Regions from separate parts of the Clostridium sp. genome, predicted to be linked through region 1. Evidence: predicted binding sites of a transcription regulator. Region 1 holds the regulator's gene; the other holds the start of a gene.
The links. The regulator CtsR, encoded in region 1, represses protease genes until heat stress. The targets are predictions, from matches to a motif close to AAGGTCAANNAAGGTCAAAT.
Positions count from the first base shown of each region.

Region 2: the regulator CtsR is predicted to act here: its motif matches at 4,554-4,573, upstream of clpB (ATP-dependent chaperone ClpB).

Region 1 covers NZ_JAKVOI010000001.1:3,157,050-3,165,416, forward strand. The annotation lists rRNA gene LKE46_RS15650 (23S ribosomal RNA) at 1-2,736, shown strand, start outside; gene LKE46_RS15655 (hypothetical protein) at 2,729-2,893, shown strand; rRNA gene rrf (5S ribosomal RNA) at 2,957-3,073, shown strand; tRNA gene LKE46_RS15665 (tRNA-Asn) at 3,087-3,161, shown strand; gene LKE46_RS15670 (CtsR family transcriptional regulator) at 3,498-3,965, shown strand; gene LKE46_RS15675 (UvrB/UvrC motif-containing protein) at 4,030-4,566, shown strand; gene LKE46_RS15680 (protein arginine kinase) at 4,569-5,609, shown strand; gene LKE46_RS15685 (ATP-dependent Clp protease ATP-binding subunit) at 5,630-8,071, shown strand; gene radA (DNA repair protein RadA) at 8,194-8,367, shown strand, end outside.
Region 2 covers NZ_JAKVOI010000001.1:2,477,941-2,486,307, forward strand. The annotation lists gene LKE46_RS12130 (type 1 glutamine amidotransferase) at 1-428, shown strand, start outside; gene LKE46_RS12135 (acetyl-CoA hydrolase/transferase family protein) at 490-1,791, opposite strand; gene clpB (ATP-dependent chaperone ClpB) at 1,942-4,539, opposite strand; gene LKE46_RS12145 (helix-turn-helix domain-containing protein) at 4,683-5,951, opposite strand; gene LKE46_RS12150 (helix-turn-helix domain-containing protein) at 5,982-7,277, opposite strand; gene LKE46_RS12155 (YtxH domain-containing protein) at 7,403-7,552, opposite strand; gene LKE46_RS12160 (YkvA family protein) at 7,599-8,367, opposite strand, start outside.

The DNA of each region.
Region 1 (8,367 bases):
AACTGAATTCATAGGTTTATAGAGGTAAACCCGGGGAACTGAAACATCTAAGTACCCGGAGGAAGAGAAAGAAAAATCGATTTTCCAAGTAGCGGCGAGCGAAAGGGAAAGAGCCCAAACCAGGAACTTGTTTCTGGGGTTCGGGCAGACAGAGAGAACAATAGGTTAAGTGAAGAGAGCTGGAAGGCTCCGCCATAGAAGGTAAAAGCCCTGTAGGTGAAAGCTGAAAAAGTTCCAGTCTGTACCAGAGTACCACGAGACACGAGAAACCTTGTGGGAAAGAGGGAGGACCACCTCCTAAGGCTAAATACTACCTGGTGACCGATAGAGAAGAAGTACCGTGAGGGAAAGGTGAAAAGAACCCCGGAAGGGGAGTGAAAGAGAACCTGAAACCGTGTGTCCACAACCGATCGAAGCACTTTAACGTGCGACGATGTGCTTTTTGTAGAACGAGCCAGCGAGTTACGGTATGCAGCAAGGTTAAGCACTTAAGGTGCGGAGCCGAAGGGAAACCGAGTCTTAAAAGGGCGTCTAGTTGCATGCAGTAGACCCGAAACCGGGTGACCTATCCATGGCCAGGTTGAAGCGGAAGTAAAATTCCGTGGAGGACCGAACCACGTTGGTGTTGAAAAACCATGGGATGAGCTGTGGATAGCGGAGAAATTCCAATCGAACTCGGAGATAGCTGGTTCTCCTCGAAATAGCTTTAGGGCTAGCGTCGTGAATGAGTAGTGGAGGTAGAGCACTGAATGGGCTAGGGGCTGACAACAGTTACTGAACCCTATCAAACTCCGAATGCCATATACTTGAATCACGGCAGTCAGACCGGGAATGATAAGATCCTCGGTCAAAAGGGAAAGAGCCCAGATCATCAGCTAAGGTCCCAAAGTGTAAGTTAAGTGGAAAAGGATGTGGGATTTCGAAGACAACTAGGATGTTGGCTCAGAAGCAGCCACACATTCAAAGAGTGCGTAACAGCTCACTAGTCGAGAGATCCTGCGCCGAAGATGTCCGGGGCTAAAACTTACCACCGAAGCTATGGACCCGAAAGGGTGGTAGAGGAGCATCCTGTACGGATAGAAGCAGTACCGTAAGGAGCTGTGGACTGTACAGGAGAGAGTATGCTGGCATAAGTAGCGAGAAATAAGTGAGAATCTTATTGGTCGAAGACCTAAGGTTTCCTGGGGAAGGTTCGTCCGCCCAGGGTTAGTCGGGACCTAAGCCGAGGCCGAAAGGCGTAGGCGATGGACAATCGGTTGATATTCCGATACCGCAAACTGGCGTTTGACAGAAGGGATGACGCAGAAGGATAGGATGTGCACACTACTGGATGTGTGTCTAAGCACTGAGGCAGGCCGGGGAGGAAAACCCATCCGGTCAATGCTGAGGTGTTACAGGGATCCAATTAAGGAGAAGTATCCGATTTCACACTGCCAAGAAAAGTCTCTATGGAGCAAGTTTGTGCTCGTACCGCAAACCGACACAGGTAGGTGAGGAGAGAATCCTAAGACCATCGGAAGAATTGTTGTTAAGGAACTAGGCAAATTAACTCCGTAACTTAGGGATAAGGAGTGCCCCGAAAGGGGCCGCAGAGAATAGGCTCAAGCAACTGTTTATCAAAAACACAGGTCTCTGCTAAAGCGAAAGCTGAAGTATAGGGGCTGACGCCTGCCCGGTGCTGGAAGGTTAAGGGGAATACTAAGCGCAAGCGAAGGTATGAACTTAAGCCCCAGTAAACGGCGGCCGTAACTATAACGGTCCTAAGGTAGCGAAATTCCTTGTCGGGTAAGTTCCGACCCGCACGAATGGCGTAATGATTTGAGCACTGTCTCGACAACAAATCCGGCGAAATTGTAGTGCAAGTGAAGATGCTTGCTACCCGCGATTGGACGGAAAGACCCCGTAGAGCTTTACTGCAGTTTAGCATTGAGTTTCGGTATTGTCTGTACAGGATAGGTGGGAGGCATGGAAACCGGGGCGCCAGCCCTGGCGGAGCCAACGTTGGGATACCACCCTGACAGTACTGGAATTCTAACCGGCGGCCATGAAACTGGTCACGGGACATTGTTAGGCAGGCAGTTTGACTGGGGCGGTCGCCTCCTAAAAAGTAACGGAGGCGCCCAAAGGTTCCCTCAGAAGGGTCGGAAATCCTTCGAAGAGTGCAAAGGCAGAAGGGAGCCTGACTGCGACACATACAGGTGGAGCAGGGACGAAAGTCGGGCTTAGTGATCCGGTGGTACCTCGTGGGAGGGCCATCGCTCAACGGATAAAAGCTACCTCGGGGATAACAGGCTGATCTCCCCCAAGAGTTCACATCGACGGGGAGGTTTGGCACCTCGATGTCGGCTCGTCGCATCCTGGGGCTGAAGTAGGTCCCAAGGGTTGGGCTGTTCGCCCATTAAAGCGGCACGCGAGCTGGGTTCAGAACGTCGTGAGACAGTTCGGTCCCTATCCGTCGCGGGCGCAGGAAATTTGAGAGGAGCTGTCCTTAGTACGAGAGGACCGGGATGGACTGACCTCTGGTGTACCAGTTGTTCCGCCAGGAGCATGGCTGGGTAGCTATGTCGGGAAGGGATAAACGCTGAAAGCATCTAAGCGTGAAGCCCACCTCAAGATTAGATTTCCCACAGCGTAAGCTGGTAAGACCCCTCGGAGAACACGAGGTTGATAGGTCAGGGGTGTAAGCATGGCAACATGTTCAGCTGACTGATACTAATAGGTCGAGGGCTTGACCAAACATTCATCTTACTGTGCAATTTTCAGGGAACAGAGCAGTATTCCATATGGAATACACATGTTTTCAATATTTGCTGTAGAGTTTACAGTAAATAAATTATTAGCAGCGAATAGATCAAGGAAAAGCTTGAAGGAGGAGCGGAATTTACTTACGTAAATGAGCACCGCAGTGAGAACTTTGACGCAGAGATATGAAGCTGATAATGATTTATGTCAAATATCTGGTGGTTATGACGTGAAGGTAACACCCCTTCCCATTCCGAACAGGATGGTTAAGCTTCATTGTGCCGAGAGTACTGCAGGGGAAGCCCTGTGGCAGGGTAGGTTGCTGCCGGGTTTAAATAAATTGTTCCGTGGTAGCTCAATGGTTGAGCATTCGGCTGTTAACCGAAGGGTTGGAGGTTCGAGCCCTCTCCACGGAGCCATTTTTATTTTTTGTTAGGTTAGACAGGAGCAGGGTAGACAATTTAGACTTCAATAAAAAATTAATTTTTTATTGAAGCTATTTTTTTTATTTGAAGAAAGCTTGAAATATGATACTATAAATTTAATATAACAGGTGTTATAAAAATTAATGATTAGTCGGTGATAATAATTATTATATATAAGAAAACTAAAGAAAAATTGCATTATATCGTGCTTTTATGATTAGAACACAAGATTCGGGATAATATAAGAGTTGAATAAAATAACAGGTAATAATATTATTTAAGTAAGGTCAAAGAAAGTCAAAGTGATGTTGTTGGTATTAAGAGGGTGATATGGTGGCAAGATTATCTGATATAATAGAAAATTTCATAAAGCAGATGATAGAAAGCAGTGATGAATCCCAGCTTCAGATTAGAAGAAACGAATTGGCTAACCACTTTAGCTGTGCTCCTTCGCAGATAAATTATGTTTTAACCACTAGATTTACTACAGATAAAGGTTATTATATAGAAAGCAGGAGAGGTGGCGGCGGATGTATAATAATAAGAAGAGTCGTTTGCAGCAGCAATAAGAATTTATTTGATATTATAATTGAAAAAATTGGGGATAGTATAACATATAATACTGCCCTCCAGGTTATAGATGGACTGTTCGAAGCTGATATTATTAGTGAGAGGGAAGCTAATATATTAAAAATAGCTATAAATGATAGAACTTTTAATGATTATGTTCAAAATAAAAACAAACTTAGAGCTTCTATACTTAAATCTATAATGATGGTGATATTTCATGATAGTTAGGTAAAATGAGAATCCTATGTATACAGAAAATTTTAATTTAAGAATTACGGGGTGATAAGATATTATGTTGTGTGATATATGTAAAAAAAATGAAGCCACTGTTCATATAACTAAGATAGTAAATGGGATAAAACAGGATCTTAATTTATGTGAAAAATGTGCTGTTGAAAATGGAGAATTGAGCTTTGTTCCAAAGATAAATTTTGTAGCCCCATTTAGCTTTCAAAATATTTTAAGTGGAATTATGGATTATATGAATAATTCAAATGAGGATACAGAAGATTTTGATATAATCTGTAAAAATTGCGGTACTTCTTATAGAGAATTTAAAAAAAGCGGATTTGTAGGATGCAGCGAATGTTATAAAGAATTTTCAAATATATTGCAGCCTGTTATAAAAAGAGTGCAGGCAAATTTGGAACATACGGGGAAAATACCTAAAAAGGCAGGAAAGGATATTATAGATAGAAGAAATCTTGTAAAATTGAAACAGGATTTACAAAAATCTATAGCTTTGGAGGAGTATGAGGAGGCTGCACGTATAAGAGATAAAATAAAGGAACTTCAAGCCGATAATAATCATGGCAATAAGGGGGAATAGGAATGGACAACTGGATAACAGCTCCTAAGGGAGATAATGAGGATCTGGTCATAAGCAGCAGAGTAAGGCTTGCCAGAAACTTGGCAAGAGTACCTTTCCCTCATAAATTAAGTGAGGAACAGAGTAAGAAATTAATAGAACTTGTAGATAAAGTTTTTTATGAAGATGATTGTACCACGAAGGAATTTACTACAAATTATTTGTGGGAGAAAAGTGAAAATGAAAGGGAAATGTTTTTGGAAAAACATCTTATAAGTAAAAACCTGATAGAAAATAGTAATAAGGCTGCATTTATATTGAACAAAAATGAAACAGTAAGTATAATGCTAAATGAGGAGGATCATATTAGAATTCAATGTATAACGTCAGGATTAAATTTGGAGGAAGTATATAATGTAAGTGATAATATAGATAATCTTTTGGAAGAAAATCTAGAATATGCTTTTGATGAAAGATTAGGATACTTGACTACCTGTCCAACGAATTTGGGTACAGGATTAAGGATGTCTGTTATGCTTCATCTTCCTGCAATATCCTTAAACAATCAAATAAATGGACTTTTAAATGCACTAAGTCAGGTTGGCATGACTGTTAGAGGTCTATATGGTGAAGGATCTAAAGCATTGGGCAATATATATCAGATTTCAAATCAAGTGACTTTAGGACGCAGTGAAGAAGAAATAATGATTAATTTAAAAGCTCTTGTATCACAGGTAATAAATGAAGAGAAGTTAGCACGCGAAAATCTCATAAAGAACTCAAGACATGAATTAGAGGACAGAATATATAGATCTCTTGGAATTTTAAGATATGCTGAACTTTTAAGTTCGAATGAGTGCCTAAAACTTTTATCTTATGTAAGGTTGGGAGTTGAAATGGGAATAGTTAAAGATATAAGCAAAGTTACGCTAAATAGTCTTTTGGTTGAAATACAACCAGCCACTATACAACAGAATCACGATAAAATTTTATCAAGCAGAGAAAGAGATTTTGATAGAGCAAAACTAGTAAGAAAGAAATTGGCAGAAACTACAGCCAAATAAAAAGGAAGGTGAAATATACTATGATGTTTGGAAGATTTACGGAAAGAGCTCAAAAGGTAATTATATATGCCCAGGAAGAAGCCCAGTCTCTAAAGCATGGTTATGTAGGAACAGAGCATATTCTGTTGGGAATACTAAGGGAGGAGGGTATATCCAAGAGCCTTTTGAATAGTATGAATATCACAGCTCAAAATGTAAAGGCTCTTATAGAAGAGTATGAAGGAAAAGGGGAAATAGAACTATACAATAATGAAATACCTCTTACACCAAGAACAAAAAGACTCTTAGAATTGAGTTTATTTGAGGCAAGGAATCTTAATCACAACTATATAAGCCCGGAGCATATACTTCTTGCACTTATAAGAGAAGCTGAGGGAGTTGCATTTACTATTCTAAATAATCTTGGCGCAGATTTTAATAAGTTGAGAAAAGAGCTGACAAATTCACTATCTGGAGAGCAGTCAGCAAATTCCAACAGTGGTAAAAAGGGTGCTGGAGAGCCAACTCCAACTTTGGACCAATTTGGACGTGACTTGACAGATATGGCAAGGGAAGGAAAACTTGACCCTGTAATAGGAAGGGAAAAGGAAACTCAGAGAGTGCTTGAGATATTGAGCAGAAGGACAAAAAACAATCCTTGTTTGATAGGAGATCCTGGTGTAGGTAAGACTGCCATAGCTGAGGGATTGGCTCAAAAAATAGTTTCGTCAAATATACCTGAACTCTTAAGGGGAAAGCGAGTTGTAACTCTTGATCTTTCTTCAATGATTGCCGGTTCCAAGTATAGAGGTGAGTTTGAGGAAAGACTCAAAAAAGTAATGGAAGAGATAAGAAAATCCGGTAATGTGATATTATTCATAGATGAAATCCATACAATAATCGGTGCTGGTGCAGCAGAGGGAGCTATTGATGCTTCTAATATACTTAAACCAGCTCTAGCTAGAGGTGAAATACAATGTATTGGAGCAACTACTATAGATGAATATAGGAAGTATATAGAAAAAGATTCAGCGCTTGAGAGAAGATTTCAACCTATAATGGTAGGTGAACCTACAAAAGAGGAAGCAGTGCTTATATTAAAAGGTCTCAGGGACAAATATGAAGCCCATCACAGGGTAAAGATAACAGATGAATCAATTGAGGCTGCAGTGAATATGTCAGATAGATATATAACTGACAGATATCTTCCTGACAAGGCAATAGATCTCATTGATGAAGCATGTGCTAAAATTAGGATACAAAATTTAATAGCACCGCCTGATGTAAAAAAAATAGAAACAGATCTTGAAAAGATAACGAAAGAAAAAGAAGATTCAATAAGGGTACAGGATTTTGAAAAGGCCGCTAAGCTTAGAGATAAGGAAAAAGCTTTAAAAGATAAGCTCGAAGGTATGAAAACTGATTGGAAAACCGAAAAGCAGGTATCTACCCTAAAAGTTACAGAGGAGCATATTGCATCTGTAGTATCACAATGGACTAATATACCAGTTCAAAAATTAACAGAAAAGGAATCCGAAAGGCTTCTTAAACTTGAAGATATACTTCATCAAAGGGTTATAGGCCAAGACGATGCAGTAAAATCTATATCCAGGGCAGTAAGAAGAGCAAGAGTTGGATTGAAAGATCCAAATAGACCTATAGGTTCATTTATTTTTCTCGGACCTACAGGAGTAGGAAAGACAGAGCTGTCCAAGGCATTGGCAGAAGCTATGTTTGGTGATGAGAATAATATGATAAGGATTGATATGTCGGAGTATATGGAAAAGCATACAGTATCAAGACTTATTGGATCGCCTCCTGGATATGTTGGACATGATGAAGGTGGTCAGCTCACCGAAAAAGTAAGAAGGAACCCTTATTCCGTAGTATTGTTTGATGAAATAGAGAAAGCAAACCCCGAGATATTCAATATATTACTTCAGATACTTGAAGATGGGAGACTGACAGATGGAAAAGGTAAGACTGTAAATTTTAAAAATACTATAGTAATAATGACATCAAATGTTGGTGCATCTACTATAAAGAAACAAAAATTTATGGGATTTACATCGGGAAGTGAGGAAAGTAATAGAGAAGATGATTACGAAAGAATGAAGGATAACATAATGGATGAACTTAAGAATTCTTTCAGACCTGAATTTTTAAATAGAATTGATGATATTATAGTATTTAGAAAACTTGAAAAAGATGATTTGAAGAAGATAGTAAAGCTTATGTTAAATGAAGTTTCTTCACGATTGAAAGAGCAGGATATAGAAATTGATTTTACAGAAAATGCACAAGAATATTTGACTAAGCAAGGATTTGATATAAATTATGGAGCAAGGCCGCTTAGAAGAGCTATTACTAAAACTGTAGAAGACAAACTTTCAGAAGAAATGCTAAAGGGAAACGTAAAGAAGGGAGACAAAGTAAAGGTAAGTGTAAATGATGATAAACTGGAATTTAGTAAAGTAGAATAGATTTTGGAATACCCCATGCTTTAGAGTATGGGGTATTCTTGATAATTTAAAAAGTTGGATAAACTACTGCAAAAGTTAGATTTTATAATGTATAATTATTGTTATATGGAGGAGATTATAAAGTGACAAAGATAAAAACTGTTTTTATCTGCCAGAATTGTGGATATGAATCATTAAAATGGCTAGGTAAATGTCCTAATTGTAATAAGTGGAATAGCATGGTAGAGGAAGTCAAAACCATTGATAAAAAAAGTAATCTTAGTGATTGCCATGGCATTGGAGGTAATGGCCAGCCT
Region 2 (8,367 bases), 680 kb from region 1:
AATATTACACTACTCCCGACGGCAAAAAACTGTCCGGTCTGGGTGTAATAGATATATACACAGAAGGCGGCAAAAAGAGATTCATAGGAAATACTGTGATACACAATGATCAGTTCAATGAAACCTATGTTGGTTTTGAAAATCATTCCGGCAGAACCTATATAGGAAATCTGAAACCCCTTGGAAGGGTAATCAAAGGGTACGGCAACAACGGAGAAGACGGATATGAGGGCTGTGTATACAAGAACTGCTTCGGTACGTATTTTCACGGTTCACTGCTGTCCAAAAATCCTGAGCTGTCAGACAGATTCATAAAATTGGCCCTGTTCAGAAAATATAATAAACAGATAGATCTGGAACCTCTGGATGACAGCCTCGAGATAAATGCAAAAAAGTTCATAGTACGTAGAGAAACCAGTTCAAAATAAAAAGAGCTGTTCCCAAACTTGTTTTGGGGCAGTTCTTTTTGTAGAAGCATTTCACTTGATTTTAAAATTTATGCTTGAATCTGTTTTCAAATTCAGCTATCAAACCATCTCTGAAATCAGGATGTGCAATTTTTATAAGTTCTCTTGCCCTCTGTTCCAGTGTTTTGCCTCTGAGCTGGGCTATACCATATTCTGTTATTACGTAATGTACGTCATTTCTTGAAGTAGTTACAGCTGCTCCTTTGTTCAGGAACGGAACTATTCTTGAAACTTTTCCATGTGCTGCAGTAGATGGTATTGCAATAATTGATATTCCACCTTCAGCCATGCTTGCACCTCTTGTGAAGTCAATCTGTCCGCCTACTCCGCTTATCTGCCTCAAACCTATGCTCTCGGAGCATATCTGACCCATAAGATCTATTTCCACACAGGAATTTATACATACCATCTTGTAATTTTTCTTTATAACTTCAGGATTGTTTACATAATCAACAGGCCAGGATTCCACCATAGGATTGTTGTCTACAAAATCATACAGCCTCTTTGTTCCCATAAGGAATGTTACAACTATCTTTCCTGGATGAAGTGTCTTTTTCTTGTTTGTAATTACTCCTGCCTCGACCAGCTCCACAACACCGTCGGATATCATCTCGGAATGTATTCCCAGGTCCTTTTTATCCTTTAAAAACAAAAGTACCGCATCAGGTATTGCACCAATTCCAAGCTGGAGGGTAGCCCCATCTTCTATAAGCGATGCACAGTAACTTCCTATTTTCTTCTCCACTTCCCCTATTTTAGAGGGCTGGAGTTCAGCTACAGGCCGCGAACTCTCAACTATGTAGTCAATGTCAGAAATGTGTATGAAGTTGTTTCCAAGAACTCTAGGCATATTTTCATTCACTTCTGCAATTACAAGCTTTGCACATTCTGCTCCTGCATGTATGTAATCGTTGGATACTCCATAGCTGCAGAAACCATGTTCATCAGGTTTGCTGACTTCAATAAGTGCAACATCTGCAGGAATATAACCTTCTTTGAACAATCTTGGTATTTCACTGAAAAAAACCGGAATAAATCCGCTTCTTCCTTCGGCAATTGCCTCACTTGTACCCTTTCCAGTAAAAAATGCATTGTCATGGATGTACTTCTCCACTCCTCTGTCATCATACCTTGTTTCGCCTTTAGTTATCATATGATATAACTCCACATTTTTGTACTTTTCTTTATTATCAACTAAAGCATTGAGAAGCACCTGTGGTTCAGCACATGCGTGTCCAAATACAACTCTGTCTCCAGATTTTATATGTGATACTGCCTCATCTGCACTGACAACCTTACTCTTATACAGCTCATCATAACTCATAAAAATCATCCTTTCAAAAGTTAAGTTTGTTAAAAAAACTACAATTATAGGCAAATATACCTTTTAATATTTAATATTATAGCAGTGAACGTATTCAAAATCAATAGGTATTTTCCTCACAAAAGATAATAAGCCGCATACTGCGGCCTATTACATTACTGTTATTTTAAACTCTCCATCCTCAAAATCCACCTTTACACCGGAGCCTTCCTGAATATCTCCATTTATTATTTTCTTGGCGATATTTGTTTCAAGAGTATTCTCTATATACCTTTTAAGCGGTCTTGCACCATACACCGGGTCATATCCTTCTCTTGCCATGGTTTCCTTTGCAGCATCACTTATATCGATTGATATATTCTTGTCCCCGAGTCTGTTTTTTATATCTTCAAGGAATATGTCAATTATTGATTTTATTTCCTCTGTATCAAGAGGTTTAAACATTATTATATCATCAAGCCTGTTTAAAAATTCCGGTTTGAACCTGGATTTCATCTCATTCATGACTTTTTGCCTTACATCACTGTCTATACTGTGACTTCCGCTGTTTTCAAGAAGATAGCTACTTCCTATATTGGATGTCATGATTATAATACAATTCTTGAAATCCACAACCTTTCCCTGATTGTCGGTGAGCCTTCCATCATCAAGTATCTGGAGAAAAATATTGAATACATCATCGTGTGCCTTTTCAATTTCATCAAACAATATTACACTGTACGGCTTTCTCCTGACGGCTTCAGTGAGCTGCCCTCCTTCCTCATATCCAACATATCCGGGAGGAGCTCCTATGAGCCTTGATACTGAATATTTCTCCATATATTCAGACATGTCTATTCTTATTATATTCTCTTCACTGTCGAACAACGTTCTTGCAAGAGTTTTGGCTAGTTCGGTCTTTCCTACACCTGTAGGCCCCAGAAATATGAATGACCCTATAGGTCTCTTTGGGTCTTTCATGCCCGCTCTTGCCCTTATTACAGCATTTGAAACTGCAGTTACCGCATCCTTTTGTCCTATTACCCTCTTTGAAAGCTCATCTTCCAGTTTAACAAGCTTCTGTCTTTCGCCTTCCACAAGTTTGGAAACAGGTATTCCGGTCCATTTTGAAATTATCTCTGATATTTCCTGTTCCGTTACTTCCTCTTTCAGCATGGAACTGCCATTGTCCTTCTTTATGAGCTTTTCCTTTTCCTCTATCTTTTTCTGAAGATCCGGAATAACTCCATATTTCAACTCTGCAACCTTGTTCAGGTCATATTCCCTCTCAGCCTTTTCAATCTGGCCCTTTGCCTCATCAAGCTTCTCCTTCAGATCTCTGACTCCGGTTATTGCACTCTTTTCCTTCTCATATTTTGCAGTAAGCTGCTTATCCTTGTCCTGCAGATTGCTCAATTCATTTTCAAGGTATTTGAGTCTGTCCTGTGAGGATTTGTCATGCTCCTTTGAAAGTGCCTCCTTCTCAATTTTAAGCTGGAATATCTTTCTCTTTATAGTGTCCATCTCAGTAGGCATGCTGTCAATTTCAGTCCTTATCATGGCACAGGCCTCATCGATGAGATCTATAGCCTTATCCGGAAGATATCTGTCCGTTATATATCTGTCTGAAAGCCTGGCAGCTGCAACTATGGCAGAATCATGTATCCTTATTCCATGATATATCTCGAATTTTTCCTTCAATCCCCTGAGGATTGAAATTGAATCCTCCACGGAAGGTTCATCTATAATTACAGGCTGGAATCTTCTCTCAAGCGCCTTATCCTTTTCTATATACTTTCTGTATTCATCAAAAGTGGTGGCACCTATGCAGTGAAGTTCTCCTCTCGCAAGCATTGGCTTTATGAGGTTTCCTGCATCCATGGAACCTTCTGTCTTGCCTGCTCCCACTATATTGTGTATTTCATCTATGAAGAGCACAATTCTGCCCTGGCTTTTTTCCACTTCCTTGAGTACAGCCTTGAGTCTCTCTTCAAATTCACCCCTGAACTTGGCACCTGCAATAAGTGCACCAAGGTCGAGTGAAAATATTATTTTGTCCTTTAATCCCTCAGGTACATCTCCCCTGACTATTCTCTCCGCCAATCCTTCGATTATAGCTGTTTTCCCCACACCTGGATCACCTATGAGAACAGGGTTGTTTTTTGTTCTCCTTGAAAGTATCCTGACTACCCTTCTGATTTCTTCGTCTCTTCCTATTACAGGGTCCAATTTATGCTTCTTGGCTTCCTCAACTAAATTTCTGCCGTACTTTACAAGTGCTTCATAAGTACCTTCCGGGTCCTGTGTATCCACTGTCTGATTTCCCCTTACCTTGTACAGCACCTCCAGAAAGCTGTTTTTATTTACATTGAATTTTCTCAACATACCATCTACATCGCTTGAGTGTACTTCCATAATCCCAAGCATGACATGTTCTACACTTATATAGGAATCCTTGAACTTCCTGGCTGTTTTCTCAGCCTCAACAAGCACCTGTTCAAATCTTCTAGTAACATAAACAGAAGATTTCTGTGCCGCCTCTCCCATTACTTTCGGCATCTTGTTCAAAATGGACTCCGTCTCTCTTCTCATTGATTCAATATTTACTCCCATTTTTTGAAATATATTGGGAATTAATCCGTCTTCCTCGGAAATTACTGCAGAAAACAGATGTATGGTGTCAACCTGCTGGTGATTATGTCTCACAGCTGTAAGCTGTGCTTCATTCAAGCACTGCTGAACTTTTACAGTAAGTTTATCTATATTCATCTTCACGGCCTCCTTTTTGACCTTCTTTGACCTTAACTAGATAATATTATTATATTTCCATTTATTCAACCTTTGTATCTGGCTGAATTTTTCAATTCAAGTCGCAAATTCGGTATTACAGGGATATATATCAGCATATCCTGCTATTTCATGTAAATTCTCAAAGATCTATCCTTCAAGTATATGGCATAATTGAAACATTTGATTGACTCGGAAAGCTTTCCATTCCTGTAGTACATACTCCCCATTTCAATATGTCTCTTACATATGCTGCCTGTGTCGGAAAATTTCAGTAAAAGTCCCAGGGAAATATCCATGTAAATTTCAGCATCTTTAGTATTTCCCTGCTTTTCAAGTATAACGGCCTTGTAATAATAGCATCTCTCCATCAGCTCGGCATCATTCAAAATTATTGATTTATCCAGCGCAATATTACATATACTCAGAGATCGACCCATAAAATTGTTTTCAATTAATTTATTTATTATGTCCAGTATTATGTAAACCTTTTCCCGGTCAATATGATTTTGAAGTGAATTTACGTCTAAAACCTTGTCCACATACTCCAGCGCGCTGTTTTTCATATTAACTGTAAACATCGTGGAAGCATACCCCAGCATTAACATTGATATATACTCCAGGTTCTGTCCTAAAAGCCCGTATGCCTTTTCTTCATACTTTAAAAAATCTTCTTTCCTATATATCAGGCACAACACTGACTTCATACCATATACTACCGCTTTTTTGACAGAATCGGTCAAATAATTTATATGTATCATTATATGATTCATAAATATGCAGGCTTCAGAGTATTTTTTCATTTTAATCAGACAGTATTCTTTATAGTACATTGCATCAATATTTACATTGTCAATTTTCCTGGAAATGCTTATCGCATTATCGTAATAACTCACCGCCTGTATGTACTCTTTGCTTCTAAGCAGAAGCAATCCTATGTCCATATAGTAAAGTACAATATTTTCCAGAGAACAGCTCTTTTCAAGGTACTTATAGTATTCAGGAATATTACTTCTTGCCATACTCAGCTGACTCTTGTCTATATAATAGCCAAACTGCAGATGCATTATCTCAAAGCATAGATCATAATATCGATAATTTTCTGCAAATTCAAGATTGTATTCCACTTTCTGTACAAAATCAGGAATGCCACCTTTACTTAGTATTCCTATATTATCCGCTATCTGATTTCTTATATTTTGTTTCAAATAGTCAATATCCACATCCAGCTTATCTGATAAATATTCCAGAATCCAGTATTCCGGTTTTATTTTGTTATTCTCAATACAGCTCATCTTGGAGACAGATATCTTGTTGCCGCATACATCTTTTAAAGTCATTCTCTTATGTATCCGTGCCCTTTTGATCTTATCTCCAACGGAAAGTATCTCCATAAGTACACCCCTAGTTCATTCCGAATGTTTCTAAATTATATTCAGTTCTTTAAAATTATCTACTCCCTGGCTCAGATATCTGGCAGCTTCTGCATCGTTGCCCATATCCATGTAAAACTTTCCCAGTAAAATTGATATCTTCCCTGCCTCTTCTGAAAGTCCTAAATTTTTAACAAAATTAAGTGCCATTATAAGTGTATTTTCAGCTTCTTTTTTATTTTTTTCAAGCATTCCCACTCTGTATTTGAGTATATAGTATTCTATCAGTGCATTATTGTTTCCATCTTCAACATGAGAGAGAATTTCTTCAAGTACATTTCTTGCACTTTTTACGTCCTTCAATTTTATATAATTTATACAAATATTTTTAAGAGTTTCCACTATATTCGGATCCTTTATTTTAAGCCTTAATTCTCTTGATTTATTCAAATGGACAAATGACTCTTCTATATTGTCAAATTCACAGAACAATTTTCCCAGATTATTTTCAATCCTGGCAATATTCTCAACATCTTTTATCTCACTGTATATTTCAAGTGCTTTTCTCGAATATTTTATAGAATTGTCCAGATCGTTCTTTTTATTATATTCGTCTGCAATAAGAAGTATGGTATTGGCATATTCACTGCTGTTCTCCATTTTCCCGAATTTTTCTTTGGCAAGATATGAATAATTTATTGCCTTTTCTATATTATCCAATTTGAAATATACACAGGCCGTGTAATAATAAATCTTTCCAAGCAGATACTCATCGCAGAAATTATTATCATTATATATTTTTTCAGCATGTCCAAAATAATTTAAGGAAGAATGATAGGAATTGAGTTTCATAGTTGTTTTCCCAAGATATACAAAAGTCTTTATTATCTCTTCATAATTGTTGTTTTTTATAAAAATAACATTTGCAGACAGGAAAAATTGTTGTGCATTATCATATTCATGTTTCATTAAAAAAATTTTACCTTTCAAATGCATGCTTCTTGCAATCTTATATTCCAGATTATACTTTTGGGCATAATAAAGTGCATTTTCAATATATTTTTCGCCCCGAATCATATCGTTGTTTATTATACAGGACTCAGCTACATTTTCAAAATATGTACAGTTCTTTTCCGCCTGAATCTCTTCCGATTCCATAAGATATTCAATAGAAGTGTTAAGTTCCTTTGCCAGATACTCCAGAAGATCCATACTTGGCTTTGATTTTCCGGATTCAACAAGACTTATCTGACCTGGCGTTATTCTGTCACCTGCAAGGTTTTTCAATGTCATATTCAGTTCTTTTCTTCTTCTCCTGATCTTTTCTCCAAGAGAAAGTATCTCCATGGATTTCCACCCTTCCTCCAATATGGATTATTTACGATATTATATCATAAATTTACCACTATATAAATGTATCTGACAGACATTCCCGTATATAAGCGCGGAAAATCTGCCAGATCCAGCTGCACTTATCTAATCCATCCCATAAAATCACCTGCAGCATTTTTAATGCGTCTGGAAGTTTTTTTCATCTTTCTTTTGGCTGATCTATCGACTTCCATCATCATTCCAACTGCAGCACCAATCAAAATGCCTGTTACAAATTTACTGTGCATCATAATAAATCACCTCTACATTATAATGTGCAGATTTGTATTTTTTTATTTATTGCTGTAAGTCAATTCTTTTCTTAATAAATTTTTTTAAAGCTTCCGATATATCCGTAAAATTTTTTACTCCGACTATGTTGGACATATACTTTATGGCTTCACGTGCAATCAACACTACATTATCTTTCCCCCGCCAATTTTCAAGCAGTATATTTTCAGGTACTTCGTCAATTATCATGTTAAGTGCAAAAAATGCCACGGCAACATCATCCATCTGTCCCAGAACAGGTATGAAGCCAGGTATCAGATCCACAGGACTTATTATGTATATCAGTGCATTTGCCAGTATGATTTTGACCTTTGCCTTTACTCTCCTGTCTTTAAAAAGTCCCCAGAACAAAAGTATAACATCCGGCATCATAAGAATATAATCTGACACTTTAGAATATTTGTCAGGTATTTTGTCAATAATTTTTTTTCTTAAATTATCATATTTCCTATACAGAGAGTCCGAATATTTATAATCGTTTTTCCCTATATATGGAAATTTTTTGTCTTTTTCATACACTATATTTTCTACACATACTTCCATTACCCCGGGTGAAACCGTTATTCCCTTCAAATCCAGATTGAAACGCGGTATAAGCTTTCTTGCAGTATCCAGATCTATGATTACAGTATCCCTGTCTATCTTTATACCATAATTCAGAAAATTTCCAAGCAGTTTTTTTGCAAGCTTATCCTTCACTGCACCCGGAACTCCCATTTTACATATCTTCAATTTGTATATTTTAAGGTTTAAATTATTGTCTCTGACATTCCCT